DNA from 2 places in the Priestia sp. USM5 genome. Region 1 is predicted to be linked to the other one. Evidence: riboswitches for the same ligand, from Rfam matches in the RefSeq annotation. Region 1 holds a riboswitch; the other holds the start of a gene.
The links. Region 1 has a riboswitch for thiamine pyrophosphate ahead of ACWATA_RS21620 (thiamine phosphate synthase). Riboswitches for the same ligand answer to the same signal wherever they lie in the genome.

Region 1 (15,121 bases):
GTATCAAAAATACTAGTACAATGATTCTTCCAGAAGCTCCGGGTTGTGCTCCGAATATTCCGTTGCATGATCAATGTAGCGTAGTAAAGAATAAAGCTCTTCTTGAATGATGCGGTAGTTTCGTTCAAAATTGTAGGCGTGCAAAAAATGTTCAATCTTTTTTGAAAGAAAATCGTCGTCTGTTCGAACCATTAAAATTAATAAGTTATCCCATTGTGAACGGTGTGTGTAATATAAAGCTCGATCATAATCAATTACATCCATTAATAACGTTCCTCCTTTTGAGGAGTTGAAATTAGTGTATGATATTTGCGGGAATTCTTACGCTGTAAATGTTGGGCAAAAGACCAGTGCATAATTAAAAGAGGTTGTAGTAATTATGTAAGAAGAATAAACGTACAGCACCGGATAAATGATAAGAAAGGCAAAGAATAACGAAGCGTAACAGTTACATTACATCCATTATTTAAGACAACTAAATAAAAATCCCCTTTTCTTGAAAAAATAAAGCTTCTTTTTGATGAAAACACATGAATTGACATGTTTGTACATAGATTGAAGTAAGGAGTGAAAGGGGGAGCTGTCGTGAAAGAAGCAGATTATAAGCAATTATACCGTGCGATTGATGAAATTACGGAAATAGCTAGCGGTTTCGGTTTGGATTTTTATCCGATGCGCTATGAAATTTGCCCGGCAGATATTATTTATACGTTTGGTGCATATGGGATGCCAACTCGTTTTTCACATTGGAGCTTTGGAAAACAATTTTACAAAATGAAATTACACTACGATCTTGGATTGAGTAAAATTTATGAATTAGTTATCAATTCAGATCCTTGTTATGCATTTTTATTGGATTCCAATGCGCTTATTCAGAATAAATTAATTGTAGCTCACGTGTTAGCTCACTGTGACTTCTTTAAAAATAACAGCCGTTTTGCCAACACTAAACGGGATATGGTAGAAAGTATGGCAGCGACCGCTGATCGAATTAAAGAATACGAAGTAAAGCACGGTAAGCGTGAAGTAGAAAAGTTTTTGGATGCTGTCTTATCGATTCAGGAACATATTGATCCGTCTCTTATGCGTGCCAAGCTTTCTTGGAGCATAGATGATGTAGAATCATCGGAAGAAGAAATCACTTCTCCTTATGATGATTTATGGAATTTGGATTATAAAGAAAAGAAAAAACCAAAACCTCCAAAGTCTTTTAAAAAATTTCCGCCTCAGCCTGAAAAAGACATCTTATTATTTATTGAAGAATACAGTCCTTATTTAGAGGATTGGCAGCGGGATATTTTAACGATGATGCGAGAAGAAATGCTTTATTTCTGGCCGCAGCTTGAAACAAAAATTATGAATGAAGGATGGGCTTCTTTCTGGCATCAACGCATTATTCGAGAAATGGACTTAACGAGTGATGAAGCGATAGAATTCGCGAAGCTAAATGCAGGGGTTGTGCAGCCGTCCAAGACGGGAATCAATCCATATTATTTGGGATTAAAAATCTTTGAAGACATTGAAGAACGCTACAACAATCCAACCGAAGATATGATTCGCCGGGGCGTCGAGCCCGGGTCAGGAAGAGAGAAGATGTTTGAGGTACGTGAGGTTGAATCAGATATTTCCTTTATCCGCAATTACTTAACAAAAGATTTAGTTATGCGGGAGGATATGTACTTATTCCAAAAACAAGGAAAAGACTATAAAATCGTCGATAAAGAGTGGACAGAAGTTAGAGATCAGCTTGTTAATATGCGCGTAAACGGAGGATTTCCTTACATCACAGTAACCAATGGAGACTATTTAAAAAATGGAGAGCTCTATTTAAAACACTGGTATGAAGGAATTGAATTAGATGTTAAATACTTAGAAAAAGTGGTACCGTACGTTCATCAGCTTTGGGGCCGACCGGTTCATTTAGAAACGATGATGGAAGGCAAGCCAATTGCCTTCACGTATGATGGGAAGACAGTGCATCGAAAACATTTATAAAAAGGAGACCGCTTAAATAGCGGTCTTTTTGTGCTTCTGTAATTTTATTATCCATATAAATTGAAAAAATAAAATTACTATGCAATAATTTGGTGAGAATCATTTTCATTTAGAAAGGGAGATAAGATGTTTGTTGTAAACGCAAGTTTTGAAACGGAAAAGAAATTTGAAGAACGGCTCAAGCAAAAAGCTAAGAAAAACAAAACAGAAATTGAGGAAGCCAAAGGAAATTTATCGTTCGAATGCTGGAAAAAAGATTCCGCGGATAAAGTCGAATATATCTTTGTATCCAAGTGGGAAGAAAAACAGTTCTTTCAAGCTTGGATTTCAAGAGAAGAACATGTGAATGAACATAAAGAAGCGAATAAAAAGAAAACGAAAGCATTTTCTGAAGCTATGGAAATCAAGAAAACGCTGCGTTTTTATGAGGCGGTAGAAGAAGACATTCTTTCCTAAAAAAGCACGCTTGACTTTCATAAATGTTGTAACTATAATGATTACAACAAAATAGGAGTGAGAGTAATGAAAATTAGCAGTCGATTCACCGTGGCCGTTCACATACTGTCTTTAATTAAAGTAGATAGCAGTCATCCTAGTACTTCAGAGTGGATTGCTAGCAGTGTAAATACAAATCCTGTTGTTATAAGACGAGTAATTGGGATGTTAAAGAAAGCTGGACTTGTGGGCGTAAAAGCCGGAGCTGGCGGAGCTTATCTATTGAAAGATTTAGAAGAGATAACGTTGTTAGACGTTTATCGAGCGGTAGCGGCTGTGGAAGAAGGAGAATTGTTTCAAATGCATGAAAATCCGAATGTGGAGTGTCCTGTAGGAGCCAATATTCAAAGTGTCCTTGAATTGATTTTAAAACGTTCTCAAGATGCCATGGAACAAGTCTTAGCCGATGTGACGATGAAAGAATTAGTGACGGATTTAATAGCAAAAATAGATGCATAATAACATGCGTCTGTTCGTAAAAAAACGGAGAAACCCAGGTTTCTCCGTTTTTTTATAGCTTCACAATTGTTCGTCCTCGAGCTTGTCCTTTTAATAAAGTAGGAAGAACCTGAGGGAGATCTTGTAAAGAAACTTCCTGCTGAATGAAAGGTTCGAAGCTTTCAGGTTTAAAGTCATTAGCGAGTCTATTCCAAATCTCTTTTCGAGTAGGCATTGGACAGTAAACAGAATCGATGCCGAGTAAATTAATCCCTCTCAAAATGAAGGGAAAGACCGTTGTTGGCACTTTGCCTCCAGCTGTTAGCCCGCTGACCGCTACAGAGCCTCCGTACTGAATTTGACTGAGGACAGAAGCTAGGGGCTCTCCACCCACAGGATCCACTGCAGCGGCCCATTTTTGCTTGCCTAATGCTTTTAATTTGCCGTTATAAACGTCTTCACGCGCTACAATAGAGGAAGCGCCAAGCTCTTTCAAATAAGCTGCTTCCGAGCTTTTTCCTGTACTTGCTTCCACTGTGTAGCCTAATTTTGAAAGAATGGCAACCGCAAAGCTTCCTACACCTCCCGTAGCCCCTGTTACAAGCACAGAGCCGTTAGATGGACTAGTATGGTTTTCCTCTAAGCGATGCACAGATAAAGCAGCTGTAAAGCCAGCTGTTCCGATAATCATTGCTTCTTTTAACGTCAAATTTTCAGGAAGAGGGACAATCCATTCGCTGCGTAAGCGCGCATACTCACTGTAGCCTCCAAAGTGTGATACGCCAATGTCATAGCTTGTTGCGATGACACGATCACCTTCTTTAAAATCAGGGCTGTCAGAAGATACAACGATTCCTGCTAGGTCAATACCTGGAACAAACGGATAGCTTGTCACAATATTGCCGTTTGCGATGCTGGCTAAGCTATCTTTATAATTCACCCCTGAATAATGAACGCGAATAAGTACATCGCCTTCTGGCAAATCGTTTAGCGTCAGTTCTTGGACAGACGCCTCCACTTGTTCTTCACCTGTTTTATCTACTACTAATGCTGAAAATGATTGCTTCATTTTATTTCTCCTTTCTATACTGAGATGTATATGCCTATACATAGATTACCTTATTTCTATACCCATTATAGAAAATAGTAAAAGAAGTTCATAATACTTTGATTACCAAAGAGGCCATTTCATTATAAAATAGCGGTACAGCTATTACGTAGCGATACATAGAAAAGAGGAGAAGAGACATGAGCACAAACATATATTTTAACCATGATGCAGGGATTGATGATTTAGTATCCCTTTTTTTACTGCTGCAAATGGATGATGTAAAGGTAACGGGGGTATCTGTCATTCCTGCTGACGGATACTTAGAGCCAGGTATCAGCGCAAGCCAAAAAATTATTGATCGTTTTGGAAGTTATGATATCGAGGTAGCCAAATCTACTTCACGTGGTATGAACCCATTTCCAAAAGAATGGCGCATGCATACGTTTTATGTAGATGCACTGCCAATTTTAAATGAAAAAGGGAAAGTGCAAACAAAAATAAGTCAGCTGCCTGCTCATGATCATTTAATTGAAACATTGCAGCACACAGACGGAAAAACGACTTTATTATTTACAGGACCGCTAACTGATTTGGCAAGAGCACTTGAAAAAGCGCCTGAAATAGAAGAGAAAATTGATAAGTTAGTGTGGATGGGCGGTACATTTCAAGAAGTAGGAAATGTGCAGGAGCCTGAACATGATGGAACGGCGGAATGGAATGCTTTTTGGGATCCAGAAGCAGTAGCAAGAGTATGGGAAAGCAGCATTAAAATTGAGATGGTTGCTTTAGAAAGCACGAATCAAGTTCCATTAACGCCGGCTATTCGCCAAATGTGGGCTTCACTTCGCAGGTATGAAGGAGTAGACTTTGTAGGGCAGTGTTACGCGGCTTGCCCGCCGCTTGTGCATGTTGAAACCAATTCGACTTATTATTTGTGGGACGTACTCACAACAGCATTTACAGGGAATTCAACACTTGTGAAGGTAAAAACCGTTTCGAGTATTGTGTATACAGAAACACCAAGACAAGGAAGAACAGAAATTTCTGAAGAGGGACGACCTGTAGACGTCGTGTATGACGTCACAGCTGAAGCATTCTTTACGTACATTACAGATTTAATGAAAAAAGCAGTAGCCAAATAAAGAAAAAGGTTGCACGTGAAAATGTGCAACCTTTTTAATGAATCATATTCAAGAATTGACGTGTCCGCTCTTGTTGAGGATTTGAAAATATTTGATCCGGTGTACCTCTTTCCATAATGACACCTTGATCCATAAAAATAACTTCATCTGCTACTTCACGGGCAAAGCGCATTTCATGAGTTACCACCACCATCGTCATTCCTTCTTTTGCCAGGTCTTTCATCGCTTGAAGAACGTCTCCTACAAGCTCAGGGTCAAGAGCTGAAGTAGGCTCATCAAATAGCATAACTTTTGGGTCCATCGCCATTGCTCTGGCGATGCCAACACGCTGTTGTTGTCCGCCAGACAGCTGGAAAGGGTAAAAGTCGAGCTTATCGCCTAAGCCAACGCGTGTTAACAATTCTTTACCTCTTTTTTCTGCCTCTTGAGTAGAAACGCCTTTTACAATTACAGGACCTTCCATAACATTTTCAAGCGCACTTTTATGAGGAAATAAGTTATAGTTTTGAAAGACCATACCTGTTAGGCTTCGAAATGAAGTAATGTCTTTTTTACGAACAGGTTTGGTGAAATTTATGCTTTTTTTATCAAGTTCAATCGTGCCGTCTGTTGGGATTTCTAAAAGATTTAAGCAACGTAAAAAAGTAGTTTTACCCGATCCAGAAGGACCAATTAATACAATTACCTTGCCCTGTTCAACTTCTAAATCAATCCCTTTTAATACTTGCAAATCACCGAATGATTTATGCAAATTTTTGATATTAATCATATGAAAAACTCCTTTAGCTACTCGAAACGGTTATTTAGATACGTAACGATCTAGTCTTATTTCAATGCGTCCTTGGATAATGGATAATATTGTACACATAATCCAGTACAAGAGCGCTGCTTCACTATAAAGAAGTAAAAATTCATAGTTAGTCGAAGCAATTTCTTGAGCTTTACGGAACATCTCAGAAACAAGAATAAGCGATGCAAGTGACGTATCTTTAATAAGGCTAATAAAAGAGTTAGATAATGGCGGAATCGATACACGTGCTGCTTGCGGTAAAATAATCCGTCTTAACGCTTGGGAATAGGTCATACCAAGTGAGTAGCCAGCTTCCCACTGTCCTTTAGGAATAGATTGAATCGCTGCTCGGATAATTTCAGATGCATACGCACCTACACTTAATGAAAATCCAATAATAGCAGAGATAAATGGGTCAATTGTTATATCTAAATTGGGTAAGCCGTAGAAAATAATAAATAATTGCACAAGCAGCGGTGTACCTCGAATAATCGATACATAGATGCGCGCAATTATATTTAAAACTTTTATAGATGATAAACGAGCCAAGGCTGTTAAGACAGCTAAAATGATACCGAGTACAAACGTGATTAATGTTAGTGGAATAGAATATTGAATAGCTCCCTTTAGCATTGGTAAGAGAGATGATTGAGCGATTGAAATCAATTGATTCAATCGCTCTCCATCAGGAAAAATATTATTTAGGAGAAACATCTTCGCCAAACCATTTCTTAGAAATTTTTGCGTATGTTCCGTCTTTTTTCATATCTTTCAATGCTTTGTTTACTTCATCCACTAACTTACCGCTGTCTTTTCTAAACATAAAGCCGCTTGCAGCACCATCGGATTTTTCATCCGCGATTTTGATAGGTGCGTTAGGGTGCTTTTTCTTATAGTCAAGGAACGATAATTTATCGTTGATTGTAGCATCAACACGGTTTGCGCTCATTAGTTCTACTGCTTGAGCAAAACCTTCAGCACTCGTAATGTTTGCACCATAAGATTGAGCCATGTCTTTGTAGTTACTTGTTAATGACTGTGCTGATTTTTTTCCTTTTAAATCTTTAAATGATTTGATATCTTTTTCGTCTTTACGAACAATTAATACGGCGCCTGACTGGATGTATGGGTCAGAGAAATCGTATTTCTTTTGACGATCTTCACGAATACCCACTTCATTAGCAATCATGTCAAAGCGTTTAGCATCTAATCCGGCAAACATGCCATCCCACTGTGTTTCTTTGAACTCAGCTTTTACGCCAAGACGTTTAGCTACTTCTTGAGCCAATTCTACATCAAACCCAGTTAGCTTTTGTTTGTCATCATGAAAAGTGAACGGAGGGTATGTACCTTCAGTTCCAATTGTTAATACGCCATCTTTTTTCACTTTATTATATAAATCCTCTTGTGAAGATTTATTGTCTCCATTGTTTGCTTCATTTTTTGAGCTAGAACCGCATGCGGCAAGCACAACTGTGAAAGCTAATAGTAGCGACAAAAGTGCAGCAAATTTCTTCATTTTCTAAACCCCCTAGTATTCTGATAGGAAATGATACTCTGTGATACTAAACAAGAACACAGCAAAAGTCAACAAAAAAAACTTATACGATTAATGTGACTTAAAATAAGGGAAATATACCTTCTATACACGGTTTGTCATAAGGATACAGAAAGATTTTAAAATTTGGATTAAGTGGATTTTTAAGGGATATTTGAGGAGTAAAAAGGAAGTTTCATGCGACGATTTTCTCTTTCATTTTTTCATGACTTTTGGTGCAATAAACATATAGTTAAATGTTAAGGTAGAAATAAATTCCTTATGGTACACTTAAAGAAGAATTTATGAAACGGAGCGATATGATGAAAGCCATAAACTTAATCTCAATTGCCTTTGGTGCTATCGCTGGTACATATGCGCGTTATTTGCTAAATCTTTCCTTATTATATACGGGCTATCCAATAGGAACGGTAATTGAAAACCTATTAGGAAGCTTCATACTAGGCCTATTAACAGGATTTTTTGCGTGGAAAAAGCCAAAAGAATGGATAAAGCTTGGACTAGGAGTTGGCGTGTGCGGCGGTTTTACAACGTATTCAACCTTTGCAGGAGACGTCATTTCTCTCACTCAGCACCATTTATTTTGGGGAGCCATTTATGTCATTGTCTCTTTAGTAGGTGGAATCCTTCTTGCTTTAGCAGGCTATCTATGCGGTGAAGCGGCAGGGAAAAATTTAGTGAAAGTACATGAGGTGAAGTAAATGAGCATAGTGAGCTTGGCACTTGGCGGGGCAGCTGGAGGAATATGCCGTTATCTTTTGGGTTTAAAAGTTACAAAAACAGTTTCAAACCCTCCTTTTCCAGTCTCAATGCTGTTTGTAAACTTGCTCGGTGCGTTTGGGCTTGGTCTTTTTTACGGTAGTTATTATGGAAAGGTTCCGAGTCATGCTTATGATGATTCAATATTTTTAATGATTGGCATTGGGTTTTTTGGTGCCTTTACCACTTTTTCAACGTTTAGTGTGGAAACCGTACAGTTAATTCGGGAAAAATCTTATCGGAAAATGTTGGCGTACGTGGGGATTTCAGCATTTGGAACAGTTGGTTTATTTACAGTCGGTTTACTGGCAGGAACGTTTTTATTATAAGTAAAGAGAACGTTTCTAGTAGGGAAAAACAAAAAGACGGAGAAGTAGAGAATGGATAGAAAAGCAGAAGTTTGGAAATACATTTTGTTGATTGTAGCTGTTGCAGGTCAGATCATTGGTTTTTTATTTTTATTTATAAATGTTGTGGCGGCATTTATTTTTTACGGTTTTTATATTCTAACTTTTATTATGTTACTCCTGCTGTTTATATGGGATCGGAAAAAGGAAAAAGACAAAGAAGAATTTGACGACTATACCGATTACTAACTATATAAAAAGCAGAATGATTCGGTGCGCCGGGCCTCTTAGTAAAGAAGCTTAAAAGATACATCTATAAAAGGAAGAGAGCCGTAAGAGCATAAAGAGATATTGTATTTACATCTAGTTGTGTTATAATTTTAAGTGCAAAAACAAAATCAATAAATAGCAATCACTAGGGGAGCTTTCTGAAGCTGAGACGAATGTATTTCGGACCCTTTGAACCTGATCTGGTTTGGACCAGCGTAGGGAAGTGGCGATCATGTTTACATAACGATGCATGCTAACCACTCTACGTTGTAGAGTGGTTTTTTGTATGTAATAAAGCCCTCTGCACAAGATGAAGTGATTGAAATTTCTCTTTATTCTGAATGGAAAGGTTTCGATCATGTGGATATTCCTAAATTTCATGTCATTACAACAGATAAGCAGCCAATCGAAGAGCTTCAAAAAATTTTAACGGCTATCGCGCCTTTTGCAGGTGCCATTCATATTAGAGAAAAAGAGAAAACGGCAAAGCAGATTCAATGTTTACTAGAAAGCCTGCCATTTTGTCGCTCTAAAATTATTGTGAATGACCGAGTTGATGTAGCGCATGCTTTAAAAGCAAAGGGCGTACAGCTTGCCTATCATAGTTTAGACGTTTCGTTTGTTATAGACGCATTTCCTTCTCTTATTGTCGGAAAGTCAGTTCACTCTGTGGAAGAGGCTTTAGAAGCTGAAAAAGATGGTGCTCACTACATTCTATACGGACATATTTATTCAACACATTCAAAAAAAGGATTAAAAAGTCGAGGGATAGCGGCACTAAAAGAAGTAGTAGACGCTGTGCAGATACCGGTTATTGCCATTGGAGGAATTACTCCTGTAAATGCCAAAGAGGTACTTCAAACAGGAGCACATGGTATAGCTGTGATGTCTGGTGTCATGCTTGCGCAAGATCCCCTCAAAGCGATTAAACAATATTCTCATATATGGACATCTGGAGGTGGAGAAAATGAAGCAGCATTATGATGTACTGTTAATCGGAGGAGGTATAATCAGCTCTTCTATCGCTTATCATTTGTCAAAACAAGGAGCGTCAGTAGCTATTCTTGAACGCAATCAAGTTGGTTGTGAAGCTTCAAGTGCAGCCGCTGGTATTTTAGGTGCTCAAGCTGAAATTGATGAAGAAGGTCCTCTTTTAGACCTTGCTATTAAGAGCAGAAGCATGTTTCCTGAACTGGTGAAGGAACTAAAAGAAAAAACGGCTATCGACGTAGAGCTCATTCAAAAAGGCTTATTAAAAGTCGCTGGAACAGAAGAAGATGCACACGTATTAAAGAAAAAAGCCGCTCAGCACCACCGGTGGGACAAAGATGTAAGATGGATCGATGTAAAAGAAGCGCGTTTGTTAGAACCCGGGCTCTCTCCAGACATATACGGAGCCATTACAATACCGGGAGACGGCCAGCTAGCTCCGGCTAAGTTAACACAAGCTCTTGCTCATGGAGCCTTGTATCACGGAGCAGATGTATTCGAATACTGTGACGTTCACTCTCTTATTATGGAAAATGAAACAGTAAAAGGGGTACAGACGTCCAAAGGCTCTTTTTATGGAGAAAAAGTAGTGATTGCAGCAGGCTCATGGGCTAAACGCTTTATTTCTTCTGAACATTTAGGCGAGGTGTTTCCTGTAAAAGGAGAGTGTATTGCTCTGCAAAGTCATAAGCCCCTGCTTTCTAAAACGATTTTTTTAGATGAAGGTTTTTACTTAGTCCCTAAGACTGGTGGAAGAATCGTAATCGGGGCAACTAAGCTGCAGCATGATTTTACTAAGACCGTTTCTGCACAAGGTATTCAATTTTTGCTGAATAAAGCTTCTGCGCTTCTGCCGGCCATTAAAGAAGCCACATTTGAAAAAGCATGGGCTGGTCTTCGTCCACAAACGAATGATGGCTGGCCTTATTTAGGAGAGCACCCTGAAATAGCGAATCTGCACATGGCTTTTGGCCACTACCGAAACGGTATTTTATTAAGCGCTGCAACTGGAAAAATTATGGCTGATGCTTTGTTAGGGAAAAAGCCAAATCATTCATTCTTTACATCATTTCAGCTAACGAGAGCAATGGAGGGAGTTCATTGAATCTAATTATTAACGGTAAGACCGTCACTGTCGGAGATGAAATTGAAACGGTCGAGCACTTGCTGCAGGCTCAGAGTCTGCATGAGCGAGTTGTAATTGTTGAATTAAACAAGAATATTTTGCAAAAAGAAGAACATAGCGATGCATGCTTAAAAGATGGAGATACATTAGAAGTTGTTTCATTTGTTGGAGGAGGATGAAGAGTATGTTAAAAATTGGACAATATACATTTAATTCACGTTTATTATTAGGAACAGGGAAATTTCCGGACTTTACGACTCAGCGTCAAGCGGTAGAAGAGTCGGAAACAGAAATTTTAACATTTGCTGTTAGACGAATGGATATTTTTGATCAAAATCAGCCTAATTTATTAGAAGCACTTGATGTGAAGCGTTTCACTCTTTTGCCTAACACTGCTGGAGCAAAAAATGCAGAAGAGGCCGTACGTATTGCTAAATTAGCAAAGGCTTCTGGACTTTGTGACATGGTGAAAGTAGAAGTAATTGGATGTGATAAGACGCTGCTTCCTGATCCAGTTGAAACATTAAAAGCTAGTGAAGAACTGTTAAAAGAGGGCTTTACCGTTTTACCTTACACATCAGATGATGTTTTACTTGCGCGTCGTTTAGAGGAGTTAGGCGTACATGCCATTATGCCAGGAGCGTCGCCTATCGGTTCAGGTCAAGGTATTATTAATCCGTTGAACATGCGTTTTATCATTGAACAATCAACCGTTCCAGTAATTGTAGATGCAGGTATTGGAACGGCTTCAGACGCAGCTCAAGCTATGGAGCTAGGAGCAGATGGTGTGTTATTAAATACAGCTGTTTCAGGAGCAAAAGATCCTGTGAAAATGGCTCGTGCTATGAAGCTAGCGATTGAGGCAGGAAGAGCAGCATTTGAAGCAGGACGTATTGAAAAGAAACAATATGCAACGGCAAGCAGTCCAACAGAAGGGATGAGTATCGGTTGATTAATCGTTATTCCCGCCAAGAATTGTTTCAACCTATTGGAAAAGGCGGACAGCAGCAAATTCAAGAAAAGCATGTTCTGATTGTAGGAGCAGGTGCTCTTGGAACAGGGAACGCCGAGGCCCTTGCACGAGCGGGAGTAAAGAAAATAACGCTCATTGACCGCGATTATGTAGAGTGGAGCAACCTTCAGCGTCAGCAATTGTATAGTGAAAAAGATGCTGATAAAAGAATCCCAAAAGCAGTTGCCGCTAAAAAAAGGCTTCACGATATTAATCATGATGTAAAAGTAGAAGCCCACGTAGCGGACGGTACCCCTCAAGTTTTAGAACAGCTTGTTGAGGGGGTAGATGTTATGATTGATGCAACCGATAATTTTGACACACGCCTTGTAATGAATGATTTATCACAAAAATATGATATTCCTTGGATTTACGGAGCATGTGTAGGAAGTTACGGAATTAGTTATACTATCATACCAAGTGAAACACCGTGTTTATCCTGTTTGCTTGAATCTGTACCGCTTGGAGGGTTAACATGTGATACAGTGGGGATTATTAGTCCTGCTGTACAAATGGTAGTCGCTCATCAAGTAACAGAGGTGTTAAAAATATTAGTTGGAGACTGGAATGCGCTCAGGAGGGAACTTGTTTCGTTTGACGTATGGAAAAATGAGTATACGAGCATCAATGTGAACGTATTTCGCAAATCTGCTTGCCGCTCATGCGGCAGTGAACAAACGTATCCCTTTTTACAATATGAAAATCAAACGAAAACAGCTGTGCTATGCGGAAGAAACACGGTACAAATCCGTCCGGGCAAATCAGCCAAGCAGCCGCTGCAGTCTTTAGGTGAACGATTAAAAGAAAAAGGATATAAAATTGAACAAAATCCGTATCTGCTTTCTTTTTATGTAGATGATTACCGTTTAGTGATGTTTCAAGACGGGCGCGTCTTTGTCCATGGAACAAACGATATAGTAGAAGCAAAGTCACTTTATCATCGGTATATTGGGTAAGAAAGAGATGGAGGTTTCAAGCATGACAGTACCAAAAGCATTAACCATTGCTGGATCAGACAGCGGTGGAGGAGCAGGCATTCAAGCAGATTTAAAAACATTTCAAGAGCGTGATGTTTTTGGCATGTCTGTTATTACAGCTGTGACTGCACAAAATACAGTTGGCGTTCAAGGAGTTTATCCTTTAGAAGTAGAAGCAGTTGAAACGCAGTTAGATTCAATTGCGACTGACTTATTTCCTAATGCAGTGAAGACAGGTATGTTGTTCAGTGCTGATATTATTTACGCAGTGGCTCGTAAAATCAAACAGCACGGACTGCAAAATGTTGTAGTTGATCCCGTTATGATTGCAAAAGGCGGTCAATCTCTTCTTCAAAGAGAAGCTATACAGGCTCTAAAAGAATTATTGCCCCTTTGTGAAGTCATTACGCCGAACATACCGGAGGCGGAAGTCATCACGGGGAAAGAAATTTACACGATTGAAGACAGAAAAGAAGCGGCAAAACAGATGCATGAGCTAGGTGTAAAGCACGTTGTAATTAAAGGCGGACATGACCAATCTCATCAAGATATGATTGATCTAGTGTATGATGGTCATACGTATGTTGAAATCAAGCATGAAAAGATGAATACAAAGCATACACACGGGACGGGATGCACGTTTGCTGCTTGCGTCACGGCTGAACTAGCGAAAGGCAAAAGCGTAGTTGAAGCAGTTCAAACCGCTTCGGATTTTGTTCACTATGCGATTAAGCATACGCTTGAACTTGGTTCGGGACACGGTCCTACTAATCATTGGGCGTATAGAAAATACTTTCGTTCAAATATATAAAAAAACGTGCCTACAATCTAGGCACGTTTTTTATGAAGAAGGAATATGTGTCGGAATTTCTCCATCGATGCCTAAATAATAATGTCTAATGGGCTTTAAATTATCATCAAGCTCATACACAAGCGGTACGCTTGTGGGAATATTCAAGTTCGCAATGCCATCAGGTGAAATGTTATCCAAATACTGCATCAGAGCTCTAATCGTATTACCGTGAGCGGAAATAATAACCTTTTTGCCAGCTTTAATAGAAGGAGCAATAGTTTTGTTCCAATATTCTAGAACCCGCTTTTCTGTATCGGCTAAGTTTTCCGTTACAGGAAATTGTCCCTTGGCTAATTCCTTATACTTAGGGTTGGAAGCTTCATAGCGAATATCTGTTGTCTCTAAAGCAGGAGGGCGTTCGTCCATCGACCTTCTCCACAAATGCACCTGCTCTTCTCCAAATTTTTTTGCGGTTTCTTCTTTGTTCAAACCTTGAAGAGCCCCGTAGTGTCGTTCATTCAGTCTCCAAGATTTATATACAGGAATCCACACGAAGTCCATTTGATGTAAGACAATCCATAGAGTACGAATGGATCGTTTTAAAACAGAAGTATAGGCGATATCAAAAGCATATTCGTTTTTCTTTAGCACTTTTCCGGCTTCTCGCGCTTCTTGCAATCCATTTTTAGAAAGGTCTACATCCGTCCAGCCTGTAAATTTATTTTCAAGGTTCCATACGCTTTGTCCATGCCTAATCAACACAAGTTTTATCATCATGTTCTCCTTTCAACAATGACTAAGGACTCTATTCTTTTTTATTATGAGAAGGAAAGTGTTTTTTATCCTAAAGCCGGGGAAAGGAGTTTTTAACATTTAGAAAAAGTGATGCTGAAAAGTAAAGCTTTAACTTTTTTACGCATATGATAAAAATAAAAAAGGGAAGGGAAGATAGTGGATGAGTGACCAAGAACGTCAGATTCAAGCGCTGCACGGCCAGATTGAAGATTTAAAAGAAGAAATGTATCAGATGAAGCTTGATATTAGCACATTAGAGAAAGAAAAAGGAAAGCCTGTTTTGACACCGGCTCTCGTTGGTCAAATAGGAGGTTTTGTTCTAGGTGGATTAGCTATAATTGGTATTTTTTGGATGTAGAACTTTTCGTTTTGAAAACGAAAAGTTCTCCTGATTTTTCAATAAGCAATTCCAACGCGGCATTTTGGGAATTTTTGAGCCCATATTTCATGGTAGGTAAAATGAGCGGTATCTCTCGTTGAAATTTTAACGGCATCTGCTGGCAAAATATCTTTTTCCACTCGGTATGTGCCTGTTACTTCACCATCAGGCAAGTAGGTTGGGCATATAACGGTCCAGTTTAGG
Region 2 (15,121 bases), 350 kb from region 1:
TTCATTTCACTGCTTGAAGATTCAGGATACATGGCTAGAATCGCTGTAGTAATGGATCGTATAATGGAATTTTTCGGTTTGAACGGAAAAGCATTTATTCCGATGATTATTAGCTTTGGATGTAACGTACCGGGGATTATGGCCGCGCGTACAATTGAACAGCGAAAAGAGCGCCTTATGACCATTTTAGTCAATCCATTTATGAGCTGCTCAGCACGTCTTCCTGTATACGCTTTGTTTGTAGGTGCTTTTTTTGTGCAAAACGGAGCAGCTGTGGTGTTTTCTATGTACTTGCTTGGCATTATTTTAGCACTTGTTGTAACGAAAATTTTATCAGTAACGCTTCTTAAAGACGAACAATCAACTTTTATTGTTGAACTTCCTCCTTACCGCGTACCTCAAGCCAAGACTCTTTGGAGAAGCACGTGGGAAAAAGGCCGAAATTTCGTCCGAAAAGCAGGTACGGTTATTTTAGCTGGCTCTGTATTTATCTGGCTATCATCTTACGCTGGCCCTGGCGGTTTTGGAGTAGATATGGAAAATAGCTTTATGGCTATTATTGGAGGTGCTATCGCTCCTCTATTTATCCCTTTAGGTTTTGCGACATGGCAAGCTGTAGCATCACTGATTACAGGCTTCCTAGCGAAAGAAGTGGTTGTTTCAACTATGAGCATCATTTATAAAGTACAAGAAGGACAGCTTGGCGACACAATGAAGACATTCTTTACACCGCTAACAGCCTATACGTTTATGGTGTTTGTTCTTCTTTACGTTCCGTGTCTAGCAACCGTCGCTGTTATTCGACGAGAAACCGGCTCATTAAAATGGACAGCATTTGCTGTGGCCTACCCTTTGGTTGTCGCTTATCTCGTAGCTTTGCTTGTACACACTATTGGAAAAGTACTTGGTTTTTCTTAAAAGGAGTGAATAACATTGATTATTAACATTTTAATTGGGGTTTTGATTTTTGGGTATGCCCTTTATCATATGACAAAATTCTTCCGCAAGAGTACTCAGGGAAAATGTGCAAGCTGCGCACAGCAATCTTCTTGTGCAACGGATGATTGCGGTATTGACTGGGATAAAACGATTCAAGAAGCTCAAAATCAATCATCTTAATACATTAAAAAAGCATCCTGATAGACGGGATGCTTTTTTAATGTTACGCAACTAGTTTTAAAATGAGATGAGAAAGGACTTCCTTTTCCTCTTCACTGCTGACTTTCCATAACTCATGAAGGACTTTTTCTTCTCGGTTTCGAGGCTCCTCATTTTTGGCTAAATAGCTAGCCACTTTTTTTGTAGCAGCTGCTAATTGTTCCTCATTTAACCCGAGCTTTTTACCGACATGAACTTTTTGAGTTAAATAATCAGTAAACGTATCAAAATTCTGCAAAATTGCTTCTTTTTTCTCCGTCCCTAAATTATCTACCGTTTCTTCAATTTTATTCATGTCTTTTGTAGTTCCTTCATTCATTTGACTCACAGTTAACATCTCCTTCTTAGTGAATAGACTGATATGTTCTTTCACGCTCAGATTCTGGTTTTTCGTCCGGCGTCATCTTTTCCTTACTTATTTCAGAAGTTGCATCTTTCACTTTTTCACTAATTTGCTGTAAATCACTTTTAGCATCTTCTACCGTTGATTTTGCATCATGCGTAACGCTTTTCACATCTTCTGCTTGCTTAAAGAAATCTTCATTTACACGCTCGTACAAATGTTTGGCATCATTAATTGCATCTTTTAAAAGATTCGATGCATTTTTCATTTGCTGCACCATTTTTTCTTTTGTTTCTTGAGGGTTCTCTTTTACTTGATTAATCATGTTTGCAGAAGAGTCCTTTAATGTAACGGCTCTTCTTTTAACAGATGAGCGAGTTTTATTATCAAGTAATGTTATACATCCACCTACAACTGCCCCGACAACAACACCTTTTACTAGCTTGCTGCTGTAGCTTTTCCCCGTGGTGCTAACAGCAGCAGTGCTATTAGCTGTCTGTGGATTGTTATTAATTCCTACATCGTTGTTGATGCCTGCGCTGTTGCTTAAAGCAGGGTTTTGTAATTCAGATCGGTTTCTTTCCATTTTTACTGCCTCCTTTAGCATCGTTATTGAGTGATTTCCCATCTTTTTTTATATTTAAACAATTGAATTCGTTAAAAATAAAAAACATGACTAAAGGCCACCTTTTATATCTCACTAGTCAAGAATAACTATATAGTAAAAAAAGCTAAATTTTTTAATGGAAAGATACAAGCCGGATTTTTGTAAAAGGATTGTCAGCACCGGTATAATAAGAAGTACTGTAAAAGAAATTTTATACTATTGGTCATAGGGGTGAAACAATTGAGCCAGCTTAATAAGGAATTTAACTGTGAAAAAGAATTAACGCTTGCTATTATCGGCGGAAAATGGAAGATGCTGATACTATGGCACTTAGGACGTGAAGGAACAAAACGGTTCGGGGAACTAAAATCGCTTATTCCTGATATTACGCCGCGCATGCTGGTTAACCAGCTGCGGGAACTGGAAGAAGATCTAATTGTTAACCGTAAAGTTTATCCTGTCGTACCACCTAAAGTCGAATACTCACTTACAAAAGAAGGAGAAAGTTTAATGCCTATTTTAACAGCCATGTACGATTGGGGTAAAAATTACCGTGATACAGTGCTGGTCAATCAAGAACAAAAGGCAGAAACGTTAATTAAATGATGGAAACGAATCCTTCTATTCCATAGTTTTTATTTTTTTATGCGGATGATATTACTCAATATCATCCGCATTTTTAATGAAAATTAAGCGGTTACAAGACTGATATGTCCATTAGTATACTTCTGTATACTATCATTCCCCACACTATTTGTGGGAAAAGTGCGTACTTTTAAGAACCTCAAACTGCGGGTACAATAACTACACCAGCTGCTTTTTATGTAAAAAGGCACAAAAGGTATCTATAGATTTCTGTAAGGAGTGGAGTAGAATGGAATTACAATTAGCATTAGATCTTGTTAATATTTCTCAAGCAAAAGAGGTAGTAAAAGAAGTTGAAGAACATATTGATATCGTGGAAATCGGTACACCTGTTGTAATCAATGAAGGGCTTCGCGCCGTTAAAGAAATTAAAGAAGCATTTCCTAATTTAAAAGTATTAGCTGACCTAAAAATCATGGATGCAGCTGGTTATGAAGTACAGCAAGCTTCTCAAGCTGGAGCAGACATCATTACCATCTTAGGTGTGGCTGAAGATATGTCAATTAAAGGTGCAGTTGAAGAAGCGAAAAAACAAGGTAAAAAAATTCTAGTCGATATGATTGGTGTAAAAGATATTAAAGGACGCGCAAAAGAGCTAGACGAATTTGGCGTTGACTATATCTGCGTACACACAGGATACGATCTTCAAGCAGTTGGTCAAAACTCTTTTGAAGATTTAGTAACAATCAAAAGCGTTGTAAAAAATGCAAAAACAGCCGTTGCTGGCGGCATTAAATTAGAATCTTTACCTGAAGTAGTAAAAGCACAGCCTGATCTTGTTATCGTTGGCGGAGGCATCACGAGCCAAGATGATAAAAAATCAGTTGCTTCTCAAATGAAAGAGCTTATTACAAATTAAGGAGCTTTCTATGCAGACGAGCGAACATTTAAAAACGGTTATGAATGAGCTTTTACAAACAACAGCTCTAATCGCTGACGATGAAGCTGAACAGCTTGTAAATGGCATCATCTCATCTAAAAAAGTGTTTGTCACAGGAGCAGGCCGTTCAGGTCTTATGGGCAAGTCGTTTGCTATGCGTATGATGCATATGGGCATTGATGCTTATGTCATTGGAGAAACCGTGACGTCCACTTTCACGCAGGATGATTTATTAATCATCGGATCAGGTTCTGGCGAAACGAAGAGCTTGATTCCTATTGCTCAAAAAGCAAAAGAACTTGGAGGAAAAGTTGGAGTAGTCACGATTTCCCCCGATTCCACGCTTGGCAAGCTGGCTGACTTCATCGTGAAGCTGCCCGGCGCTCCGAAGGATCAAGAACAAAGCAGTTATCAAACCGTACAGCCTATGGCGTCACTGTTTGAACAAACGCTTCTTCTTTTTTACGATGCGCTGATTCTTCGCTTCATGGAGAAGAAAGAACTTGATACTCATACGATGTACGGAAAGCATGCAAATTTAGAGTAGAAAAAGGTCTTGCCTAGGCAAGACCTTTTTTGTTTTGGAACTTTCTATATAACCAAATATTCACTTATCAGATAACTAAATGTACTTTATCATTATTTATTTTTTCAAAAGCCCTATTCGAATTTTGCTGCATCTCCATAAAACGGCTGCTCTGCAACTTTAATCGAGTCTGTTGGACACCCTTCGTACGCTTCCATCATCTCATCTTGCTGATGTTCAGGAACTTCTTTTGTTCCTTCGTTGTTATCTAATACGGCATAAGCAAGACCTTCTGAATCATAATCATAAAGATCTGGCGCACTCCCTCCACATGCTCCGCAAGCAATACATGTTTCCTTCTCTACTATCGTAAAAGCCATAAAAAAACCTCCTTGACCTTTTCACTTTCTCTTTCAGAAAGTTACGTTCAGTATAAGGAGGTTTTTTTAAATTCGTCTTAAATTATTTACTGAGATTCCCCAATATTCTCAAACATCTCATCTACATTTGGCTTTTTCTTAATTAACCCTGACTCTTTTAACCAGTTAACATTTGATTGCCATGATTCTTTCGTTTGACTGCCAAATCCTTGTTCAGACTTCATTTTTGGAAGTAAGATATTCAAACTTTTTGTTTCCACATCTTTTTCAAGCGGGAAGTTTGATTTATCTTGATTATCTAACAAAATTTGAAGTGATTCTTTTGGATGTTTCTCCGTGTATTCATACCCTTTTGTCGCGGCACGCCAAAACGCTTTAATCGTATCAGAATCTTTTGCCCACGTTTGATCCCCTGTAACGGCCACTAGCTCGTAATAAGATGGCACGCCGTAATCTGACGGATCAATGTCAACCGTTTTGTATCCTTTTTTGTGAAGCAATGGTACTTCGTGGTTAATATACGCACCTATTACAGCATCTACTTTTTTGCTAATCAGCGATGAATTTAACTCAAATCCTACGTCTACTAGTTTTACTTTATTCGGATCTCCTCCATCGCTTTTCACCATTTTCTTTAGAACAGATTCACTTAATGGTGTTCCGCTGTATCCTACTACTTTTCCTTCTAAATCTTTAGGACGCTTAATACCGCTATCTTTCAATGCCACAACCCGGTTTAGCGGAGATCTTACAATCGCTCCTACCGACTTTACCGGCACATCTTCATTTGCTCGTGCCATTGCTACATCAGGCTGATAGTAAAGGCCGAGCGTGACTTTCCCTGCAGCTGCTAAATTAAGCGAGTCTGTTGGATTAGCAGGAAATTGTACTTTTACATTCAGCCCTTCTTTTTTGAAATATCCTTTTTCTTGTGCAGCGTAAATGAAGCTGTGCACTGCATTTGGATACCAATCAAGCATAATTGTAACGTCTTTTAATTTTTTACTGTCACCAGCTTTATTTTCCTTGTCCTGACCGCAAGCAGCGAGCATCAAAACAAGCAGCAGGCTTAAGCTAATCGCAAACCATTTTTTCATTCTGTTTTCCTCCACTTTAATGAACGTTTTTCGAAACCTACTACAATAATAAAAAATAAAATACCAAGCGCGGATAAAATCACAATTGGTGCAAATACACCAGCTGCATCAAACTGTGTCATCATGCGACGACTGAAATATCCTAAGCCTGCTTGCGCACCCAACCATTCCCCAATGGCAGCACCTATTATACTAAAGGTAACCGCTACTTTGAGTCCCGAATAAAAATGAGGCAGTGCAGAAGGAATGTTCAACTTAAAGAAAATATCTTTTTTTGTTGCTCCCATCGTTAACATGAGTTCTTTTAACTCTTTGTTTGTAGAACGAAGCCCGTCAAATGTGCTAACGGTAATGGGAAAAAACGTAATTAATACGGTCACAATCACTTTGCTCCAAATGGAGTAGCCAAACCACAGCACAAATACAGGAGCAATGGCAATGGTCGGAATCATTTGTGACGCAATAATAAGCGGATAAAAAGCACGCTCAATAAGCGGACTCCAATTCATCCACACAGCCAGCAGAACCCCTAGCACAACGGATATTACAAGCCCAATTACGACAATAGATAACGTAGCTGGTAAATGCTTAAACAATAAATCCATTCGCAGCTCCCAAAGCTTCGTTAAAATACCGCTGGGCGTTGGTAAAATAAACGGATAGTTTACAATGCGTGCTCCAATTTCCCAAGCAGCCAGCAAAATGACTACTAAAATCACTGAAGCCCCGTACTTTTTCATGTGTTCACCTTCGATCTTAGCTGTTCAATTAAATAATCTTTCACATCAAGCACTCGCTGTTGATTCAGATCTTTTTGCGTTCGAGGTCTGCTAAGCGGCACTTGAATTTCTTCAAGACAACTTACTGGCTTGTCTGAAAAGATAAAAATGCGATCTGATAAAAAAAGCGCTTCATTGACGTCATGAGTGATAAATAAGATGCTATGCTTACGCTTTTGCCATTGGTCAAGCAGCCATTCCTGCATCGATAAACGTGTGATTGCATCAAGTGCACTAAAAGGCTCATCTAAAAGCAGCACGTTAGAACCACTTAATACCGTCCGAAGAAAAGAAACGCGCTGCTTCATCCCTCCGGATAAATCACTTGGAAAACGGTTTTCATACCCTTTTAGGCCAAACTCTTCAAGCAGCTGAGACACTTGCTTATGAGCACTTGCTTTTGATACATTGTGAAGCTCAAGAGGCAGTGCTGCATTGTCTAGAATCGTACGCCACGGAAGCAGCAAATCTTGCTGCGGCATATAGCCTACTTTTCCTAGTCGCTTTTCATAAGACTTTCCGTTAATTACGATATCGCCTTCACTCTGCTGTTCAAGACCTGTAATGAGACGAAACAACGTACTTTTCCCAGAGCCGCTCGCTCCAACGATACTGACAAACTCGCCTTCTTTCACGTCTAAGTTTAATGATTTTAAAATCGCTTGATCACCGTTCTTGTACGTAAAACTGACGTTTTGAAAAGATAACACAGACCTATTCATGAATTGGCCACATCGCTTCGTTATAAGCCATATCCCAGAACATATACTCAAAACGCGTCGTATTCAAGAAAATTTCTTCAAGCTTTTCTAATTCCACTTCTGATTTATCTTCAGTAAGTGAGTCAAATAAATTGATACACCATGTCGCCAGTTCTCCAAATTCTTCTGAGCTGTACATTTCAATCCACTCACGGTAAAACTCATTGTTAGCTCCAGGCTTTTCACTAAGTTCTTTTCCTATTTCCCAGTAGCTCCACATACAAGGCAAAAGAGCGGCTACTAATTCAGCTAATGTTCCACTTTGACCAACGTGCAGCATATAGTGCGTGTATGCAAGCGTTGTAGGAGATGGCTGCGCTTTTTCTAATTCTTTTTCGCTGATTTCAAATTTCTTGGCATACTCACGGTGCAGACTCATTTCTTCGTTTAATGTAGAATCTAAAAGGGCTGCAAATTTCCCCATCGTTTGAAGATCGGTAGCTTTCATGGCTCCAATCGCAAATAATTTGGCATAATCAATTAGGTAAAGGTAATCTTGAATCATGTAGAAGCGAAACTTCTCCTTTTCAAGCGTTCCATCTCCCATCCCCTGTACGAAGGGATGATTATGATTTTGACGCCAAATAGGCTGCAGCTTTTCGTATAATCGTTCACTAAATTTCATGATGATCACTCCTTATGCGTATGCAGCCACGTATAAATGAACTGCACTATCACTTTTGTATATTGAACAAGCTGATTAATATCTAATTGTTCGTTCACAGCATGTGCATTTGCTAAATTTCCCGGACCGTAAATAGCGGCGGGAATTCCCGCATCAGCTAGCCATCCCCCGTCTGTTACGCTAGTTGACACATCAATTGGAGGCTTTTTCCCTTCCATTTGTTCATGAGTATTTGCAAGCAGCTGCACTCCTGCATGATTTTCATCAATTTCTAATGACGGAAAGATTTCTCCTCTGTCTTCAATCATTGATGTGCCTCCCCATTCAAAGGTTGGCAGATTATCTTTTAACCATGGATCTGCTTTTGCAATAGCTATAATATATTCTTCCACTTCTTTTGATACTTGGTCGTACGATTCATTAGGATAATAGTGAACGGTGATCCACAGCCTGCATTCATCTGCAATAAAAGCAGCATGTCTTCCGCCTTCGATTACTGCTGGATTAATCGTATTTGTCCCTGGCAAAAATCCTGGATAGCTCTTTGTAACAGCCCAGTGACGCTCCAATTCTTGTAGCCCTCCGATCACTTTTGCCATCTTTTCAATAGCGCTTGCGGCTAACAGCCCTCCTCCAGCATGAATCATACTTCGGCGTGTACCGTCATGATAGGTTTTACTGCTTTTTATCGTAATCCATCCCGTGATCACTCCGCCTTGACCTTGAATATGTAAATCACTTGTATCGACTACAAGCGCAAAATCAGCTGTATACCCTTTCTGACAGCATTGCAGCGTACCTGCCTCTCCTACTTCTTCTCCTACAACGGATTCAAAAATCAAGTCTCCTGGCAGCTCGATTCCTGCTTCTGTTAAAAGCTGAACTGCAAATAATGCTCCCGCCAAACCGCCTTTCATATCAGCAACTCCGCGTCCAATTATCATATTGTCTTTCACAACAGCTTCAAACGGATTGGTTTCCCAATTTTCATTTTCTTGTACCTCAGCAACATCCATATGGCCGTTAATAATCAAGCTTTGATAGTCAGCCGATTTTTGTCCTTTTAACGTTCCCACTACGATAGGGTCGTTAGAATATAAGTCCCACATATCAATGGAAAAACCGCAGTTTTTAAGAAAATCCGCTACGTACAGCTGCGCTTCATGAGAATTTCGTGCAGGAGGCGCTGGCGTTTTATACGAAACAAGCGTTTTTAATAACTGGATTAACTCTCCTTTGCGCTCCTCTACCTGTTTGACAAGCAAATCAATTGTTTCTTTCATGTATGACACCTTCCTTTACGCATAAAAAAACACTTCTTTCGCAGGAAAGAAGTGTTTTTGTTTATGTACACAAAATTATTATAACGAGTTCGTAAGGAAATCCCATACAAAACATCCATTACAATACCTCTTTCCTACGCTAGTATTACCTAGTTCAGGTTATAAGGGTTAAGACTTATCGTCTCTCTCAGCTTCGAAAGCACCCCTAGTGGTGTTGTATCTCTATGAAATTAATCTATTATCATATGTTTACCTGTAATAGTTTTATCATAGTAAAGCGTTTTATTCAATAGAAAGGTTCATGATATGGTAATGAAAATAGTTTCCTTTTTAGTAGTAAAAGAAAAAGCACACACCTTTTTCATGCAGTGTGTGCTCTTTGTTTTTGTGACATTACTAGTTAGCTATTGGCTTCTTTAAAAATACGCCATAACTAATAGCACCAATTAAAAGCAGTCCTGCTCCTAACAGGAAAACCGCCGTAAAAGTTCCCGTTGCATCTAATATAAACCCTGTTACGATAGGAGCCATTGCCGCTCCTAGAAATCCACCGAAGTTCTGAATAGCGCCGAGTGAAGCAACTTGTTCCTTTGGTGCAATATCCGCCGCTAGAGTCCAAATGACGCCTGATGGCAGCTGTGACGCGAAGTAGCCAATCGACAATAAGACAATACTTAAGGCTGCATTATCAATAAAAGGAACGGGTGCTACCGATGCTGCGGCTAAGATTGCCCCGCCTACAATTGGTATTTTTCTTGCCGTTACTGCATTAATTCCTTTTCGAATAAATCTATCTGAAATTACACCACCAAGCAACACTCCTATGATTCCTGCTAGAAACGGAATAGCAGCAATCCAGCCCGTTTGTTTTAGGCTAAAACCGCGCTCTGTTTCTAAGTAGCTAGGAAGCCAAGTTAAATAAACCCATATCGTAAACATAATTCCGAAATTCCCGATAATCATAAACCATGTGCTTTTATATTTAAACAGCTGTGACCATTTTGCTTGTGAGGTATGACTGATTTTTATTTCTTCTTTAGGGACAGCTTTCACTTTATTGGCAACATAATCCGGATCTCGGTATATCTTTAGCCAAACAAACATCACAATAAAGCCTGCTGCTCCTATAACAACAAACATTCCTCTCCAACTCATTGTTAAAAGCAGTACCGTTAGAAGTGGCGGAGCAATCGCATTAGCAATTTGAGACCCTGTATTAATAATCGAAGTAGGAAGGCCGCGCTCTTCTTTTTTAAACCATCTTTCCGTCACTTTAATTCCTGAAGTAAAAAAAGGAGACTCCGATACACCAAGAAGCATTCTCATGGCATAAAGAGCAGAATACGTGTTAGTAAATGCACTTGCTACCGTTGCCACAGACCATAGGCCTGATGCCCATGCAAACATTTTTTTCGGCCCGTATTTGTCAACCAGCCAGCCTGCTGGTAGATTTGCTAAGGCATATGGCCAGAGAAAAGCTGAAAGCAAAAGACCCATTTGTGTAGAAGACAGCCCAAACTCTTTGGCAATCGTGGTATTAGCGATGCTTAAATTAGAGCGGTCTAAATAGTTAACAACTGCTCCAATTAGCAATACAATAATAAGCCACCAGCGTATATTCGTCTTTTTTACATCTTGCTTTACAGGACCTAAATCTTTGTTAACGCTTTCATTTAATTTAGATGTAACCGCCATAGAATATCCCTCCATAACCTTAATCGTTATAGTGAATGAGCTGTTTGCTTATTATCAAACAGCCCTGTTCACTAGAAATGCATGAGTTTATTCAGAACATGAACCAATTATTAAACACTGCTCTTTGGACGAATGCTATTTAGTTTATCATCTAATTCTTTGACTTCTTCTTCTGTTAAATCTATTTGAGGAGATCTCATGCCACCAACATCAATGCCTCTCAATTTTAATGCTTCTTTAAAATAAGACATGTTGCTTCCGTTTAAAAGAGCTTCACAATATTGAATAGCAACTTTTTGCATCTTTCTGGCTTTTTCTAAATCATTCGCTTTAAAGGCATTATAAGTCTCTACAAAAGGCTCGGGATAAACGCCCGATACACCGGAGACAACTCCTTCACATCCCATAGCCAGAGCTGCTAAAAATAAACGATCGGTTCCGGGAAGAACAGAAAAGTTTCCATCGTTAATATTTAAATAATCATTTACGCGTAAATAGTCAGGGTAGCTATATTTAATACCAATTACATTCTTGCATGAATCTGCCACTTTTTGAGCTACCTCTGCCGTTAAATCATTGCTTGAACACTGAGGAATATTATATAAATATACGGGAAAATCATTCGGGACACTGTTTGCTACTTTTATAAAATACGTTTCTAGTTCGTTATCGTTTGCTCCAAAGAACATAGGCGTAACTACTCCGATACCGTCGGCGCCAATTTCATAGGCATGTTTTGCAAGCTCAATTGTATCTTCTTCATTCATAGCTCCTACATGTATGAATACGGTTACACGATTAGCCGCTTGTTTCACTACTGTTTCTGCAACTTGCTTTCTTTCTTTGACAGATAGACGAAGCATCTCGCCCGTTGTACCAAGCGGATACAAGCAGTGCACTCCTTTTGAAATTAAAAACTCTGTTAAATTTACTACTTTCTCTAAATCTACTTCACCCGTTTTAGTAAACGGTGTAACCATTGCTGTTGTAACTCCGTATAAATGTTTCATTTCCTTCTCCCCTTTGTTAGTAGTGAATTACTCTATATTTAGTAAAACGTTTTAGTACAACGTTTTACTAATAAAAAATAAAAAGCTTGCTCTTATATTTTTGTAAATCGGTCTCTTTTTAAAGAGACCTCATGAATGGCATTGCTTTTTATTTGATTCTCGTTGTATTACGATGAATAATTTCCAAATCAAATATCTGTTGGTCCACATCCCCATATGGATCAGAAATTGTTTTAACTAAAAGCTCTCCTGCACAATAGGCCATTTTTTCTACCGGCAAATTGACAGTCGAAAGTTTTGGGTTAGTAAATTTAGAGAACTCTTGGTTATCAAATCCCATCACTTCACAATCAGCTGGCACAGAGATGCCGTAGTCATTAAGAGCAGAAAGAGCTCCTAATGCAACATGATCACTCAAACAAATCACAGCGGTTGGAACTTTTCCTTGTTCAATAAGCTGTTTGATGCTGTCATACCCACCTTGTTCTGTATATGAACAGTAATGGTGACAATACGTAACATCAGTCTGTTCAATTCTATCTGTTACGCCTTTTACTCCTGCTTCTAAAGCCTGTGAAGACACGTCTGGAACTAAAATACTGATATGTTGATGATTATTACGAATAAAATGATCTGCTACCGCTTGGCCCGCTTCATAATTTTTGGATTGTATAACAGAGTATATAGATGATACACGATTAAATAAAACAATCGGAACACCAGGTTTAGATCGGTGAATATAAGCCTCATCAGCTGCCGTTGTATTCGCAATAATCGCTCCGTTAAAATATGAAGATGTTTGAAGACCTTTTACAGAGGAAATACCTTCTTCATTTTGAAACGTTTCGACTAATAATTTAATAGTAGGGCCGCTTTTTAATGAAGCTATGTAGTTTTGAATACCTGTAAGAATGCGTCCCACTAACGATACGCGCGTATCAATTGGCCAAATAAGAGCAATTGTTAGCTGCGCTGATTTGTCTTGTCCCCGCAAGTTACGCGCAGACATATTGGGGATATAGCCTAATTTTTTTGAAGCTGCAATTACACGCAGTTTAGTAGCTTCAGAAATTCTGCTTGCTCCCGGTTTGTTGTTTAAAATGAGGGAGGCAGTCGTAATTGAAACATCTGCTGCTTTTGCAATATCTTTAATTGTAACCAGATGACCATCTCCATTTTTAGTTTAACGTTTTACTAAACTCAGTATAACGCTTTCATTTTAGTTTGACAATTCTTTTTTCTTCCGCTTAAATAAAAAAATGGATTCGATGATGAATCCATTTTTCCTTTTAGACATTGATAAGCTTAAGTTTTTGTCCCGGTCTCACTAATGAAAGCAGCTCATGATCTTCTTCTATTACATACCCAATCACATTCACATTAGCATTTGCAGACAAATTCCTTTTAGCTATTTGAACCTCTCCTCTGTAACGTCCGTAGCCATCATTGTCCATTGTAATTGCTCCGATTCTGCGTTCTACTGTATGAAATGGCAGCACTGGTTCTACAGATCGTGTATCAACCAAACGCAGAATGTCTCTTGATACATCCGGACGCACGCTGTACGTTCCCTGTATATGAGGTGAACGAATGCGTAGCGGAATAATGCGGTTTTCTTGATATTGAACTAAACGTTTTAATAAATTTGAACTGGCGTATGGATCTCCAATATAAACCTCCGTTACTCCGCATCCGTATAAATCTACTGCAGAGGTAAAAGGACATTTATTACGGTCTTTTTCTCTAGTAGGAAGTCCTTGATAAATAGGTCCTCTCTTTTCGCCTTCTCCAGGAATATAAGCACAAACTGGAATACGAAGTTCATTAAATAAATCTGTCTGCTGTTGAAAAAACGTTTCTTCAAGCCCTGTTTCAGGCCGCGGATAAAAATTATGCCAAGCAAGCAGCTGATGATGATGAAGACCTGCACATAAGAGTGCTTCAATTTCTTGTTTGGATAACGTACTTGCATTAACAGCAATATAAAATTCATTCGCAAGCGAAAGAGTTTCTTCTACGCTAAAGCCATCGTCTAGTCTAATACCAGATACGCCAAGTGAAGACAGAGTCATAAAGCTTTCAATACCTAAATGAACAGGAGTATGCTTGGATACGTCTGCATACACGCTTATTCCACAATCTCTAGCCACATGAAGCAATTCTTTTGCACGTTCAGCCAAATCTCCTGTTTCCTCTGGAATGTGAAGTGAAGTGAATGCGCGTGTAACGCCGCATTCACTCGCTTCTACTAATCTTTGTTTGGCATCTCTATCGTTCAAATAAAATGAAATGCCAATCATTCAAACTCCCTCGCCATTTCATCGTTAAATCCAAAGAAATAGGTACAAATAAAGCCTGCTGCGTAAGCAATAACTAATCCAAGTAAATAAAGAAGAATTTGATGCGCATGAACTAAAAACGTAAGCGGCAAACCCGATACTCCCACTGCTACAGTTGCAATATGGAAGTGCGCCTGAAATGCTCCGCCGATTCCTGCTCCAAGACAAGCGGTTAAGAATGGACGCCCTAAAGGAAGTGTGACTCCAAAAATAAGCGGCTCTCCGATTCCGAGCAGCCCTGAAGGAAGTGCGCCTCCAATTGCTCGCTTTAAGCGTTTTTTCTTTGTTTTGATATAAATAGCAAAAGCTGCACCAACCTGACCGGCTCCGCCCATTGCTAGTATAGGAAGAAGCGGATCATCTCCAATCGAATTAATAAGCTCTAAATGGACCGGAGTAAGACCTTGATGCAGTCCTGTAATAACGAGCGGCAAAAACGTTGCCCCTAAAACAAAGCCTGCTACAACTCCTCCAACCTCTAAAACTCCTAAAAGACCTTTTGTGATTCCATCTGAAATGAAGCCGCCGATTGGCATGAATACCACATACGTAATAATTCCTGTAATTAACACCGTAACGGTTGGTGTAATAATAATATCCAGTGACTGTGGGACAAATTTACGTACTCGTTTTTCTAACACGGCCATAAAGATTGCTGCAAGCAGCACTCCTATTAAGCCCCCACGCCCCGGCAAAAGTGCTTCACCAAAAAGTTTAATATCAGCTACGGCAGGATTAATGACTAAAATGCCCGCTAAGCCTCCTAGAGCTGGCGAACCACCAAATTCTTTTGCTGCATTAATACCTACTAAAATACCCAGATAGGCAAATAAACCGCTTCCGATAACGGTTAAAAGAATAGCAATCTGTGAATCTGCCGGAAGCCACTTCGCCTGCACAGCTGCTTTTGTCACTCCGGTAATAAGTCCAGATGCTACAAGAGCAGGTATCAACGGAATAAAAATACTTGCAATTCGGCGAAGCAACAGCTTA

Region 2: another riboswitch for thiamine pyrophosphate. It lies ahead of ACWATA_RS19865 (acetylornithine deacetylase); the one in region 1 lies ahead of ACWATA_RS21620 (thiamine phosphate synthase).

What each region holds. Positions count from the first base shown of each region.
Region 1 covers NZ_JBSGKN010000001.1:4,103,072-4,118,192, reverse strand. Annotated here, with positions in the region: gene ACWATA_RS21680 (YhdB family protein) at 13-264, opposite strand; gene ACWATA_RS21675 (SpoVR family protein) at 586-1,995, shown strand; gene ACWATA_RS21670 (antibiotic biosynthesis monooxygenase family protein) at 2,122-2,451, shown strand; gene ACWATA_RS21665 (Rrf2 family transcriptional regulator) at 2,518-2,949, shown strand; gene ACWATA_RS21660 (NADPH:quinone oxidoreductase family protein) at 3,002-3,997, opposite strand; gene ACWATA_RS21655 (nucleoside hydrolase) at 4,177-5,121, shown strand; gene ACWATA_RS21650 (amino acid ABC transporter ATP-binding protein) at 5,156-5,890, opposite strand; gene ACWATA_RS21645 (amino acid ABC transporter permease) at 5,921-6,625, opposite strand; gene ACWATA_RS21640 (amino acid ABC transporter substrate-binding protein) at 6,609-7,430, opposite strand; gene ACWATA_RS21635 (fluoride efflux transporter FluC) at 7,772-8,170, shown strand; gene crcB (fluoride efflux transporter CrcB) at 8,171-8,557, shown strand; gene ACWATA_RS21625 (hypothetical protein) at 8,609-8,824, shown strand; TPP riboswitch at 8,983-9,084, shown strand; gene ACWATA_RS21620 (thiamine phosphate synthase) at 9,206-9,829, shown strand; gene thiO (glycine oxidase ThiO) at 9,813-10,940, shown strand; gene thiS (sulfur carrier protein ThiS) at 10,937-11,140, shown strand; gene ACWATA_RS21605 (thiazole synthase) at 11,146-11,913, shown strand; gene ACWATA_RS21600 (thiazole biosynthesis adenylyltransferase ThiF) at 11,910-12,929, shown strand; gene thiD (bifunctional hydroxymethylpyrimidine kinase/phosphomethylpyrimidine kinase) at 12,952-13,761, shown strand; gene gpmA (2,3-diphosphoglycerate-dependent phosphoglycerate mutase) at 13,792-14,517, opposite strand; gene ACWATA_RS21585 (hypothetical protein) at 14,699-14,896, shown strand; gene ACWATA_RS21580 (NAD(P)-dependent oxidoreductase) at 14,935-15,121, opposite strand, start outside.
Region 2 covers NZ_JBSGKN010000001.1:3,754,415-3,769,535, forward strand. Annotated here, with positions in the region: gene feoB (ferrous iron transport protein B) at 1-918, shown strand, start outside; gene ACWATA_RS19810 (FeoB-associated Cys-rich membrane protein) at 934-1,119, shown strand; gene ACWATA_RS19815 (DUF3243 domain-containing protein) at 1,163-1,486, opposite strand; gene ACWATA_RS19820 (hypothetical protein) at 1,503-2,087, opposite strand; gene hxlR (transcriptional activator HxlR) at 2,349-2,714, shown strand; gene hxlA (3-hexulose-6-phosphate synthase) at 2,983-3,612, shown strand; gene hxlB (6-phospho-3-hexuloisomerase) at 3,623-4,180, shown strand; gene ACWATA_RS19840 (ferredoxin) at 4,294-4,539, opposite strand; gene ACWATA_RS19845 (ABC transporter substrate-binding protein) at 4,626-5,636, opposite strand; gene ACWATA_RS19850 (ABC transporter permease) at 5,633-6,376, opposite strand; gene ACWATA_RS19855 (ABC transporter ATP-binding protein) at 6,373-7,137, opposite strand; gene tenA (thiaminase II) at 7,130-7,801, opposite strand; gene ACWATA_RS19865 (acetylornithine deacetylase) at 7,807-9,084, opposite strand; TPP riboswitch at 9,199-9,301, opposite strand; gene ACWATA_RS19870 (MFS transporter) at 9,481-10,779, opposite strand; gene ACWATA_RS19875 (dihydrodipicolinate synthase family protein) at 10,890-11,789, opposite strand; gene ACWATA_RS19880 (LacI family DNA-binding transcriptional regulator) at 11,938-12,798, opposite strand; partial or broken gene ACWATA_RS19885 (LacI family DNA-binding transcriptional regulator) at 12,811-12,951, opposite strand; gene ACWATA_RS19890 (MupG family TIM beta-alpha barrel fold protein) at 13,079-14,089, opposite strand; gene ACWATA_RS19895 (PTS transporter subunit EIIC) at 14,086-15,121, opposite strand, start outside.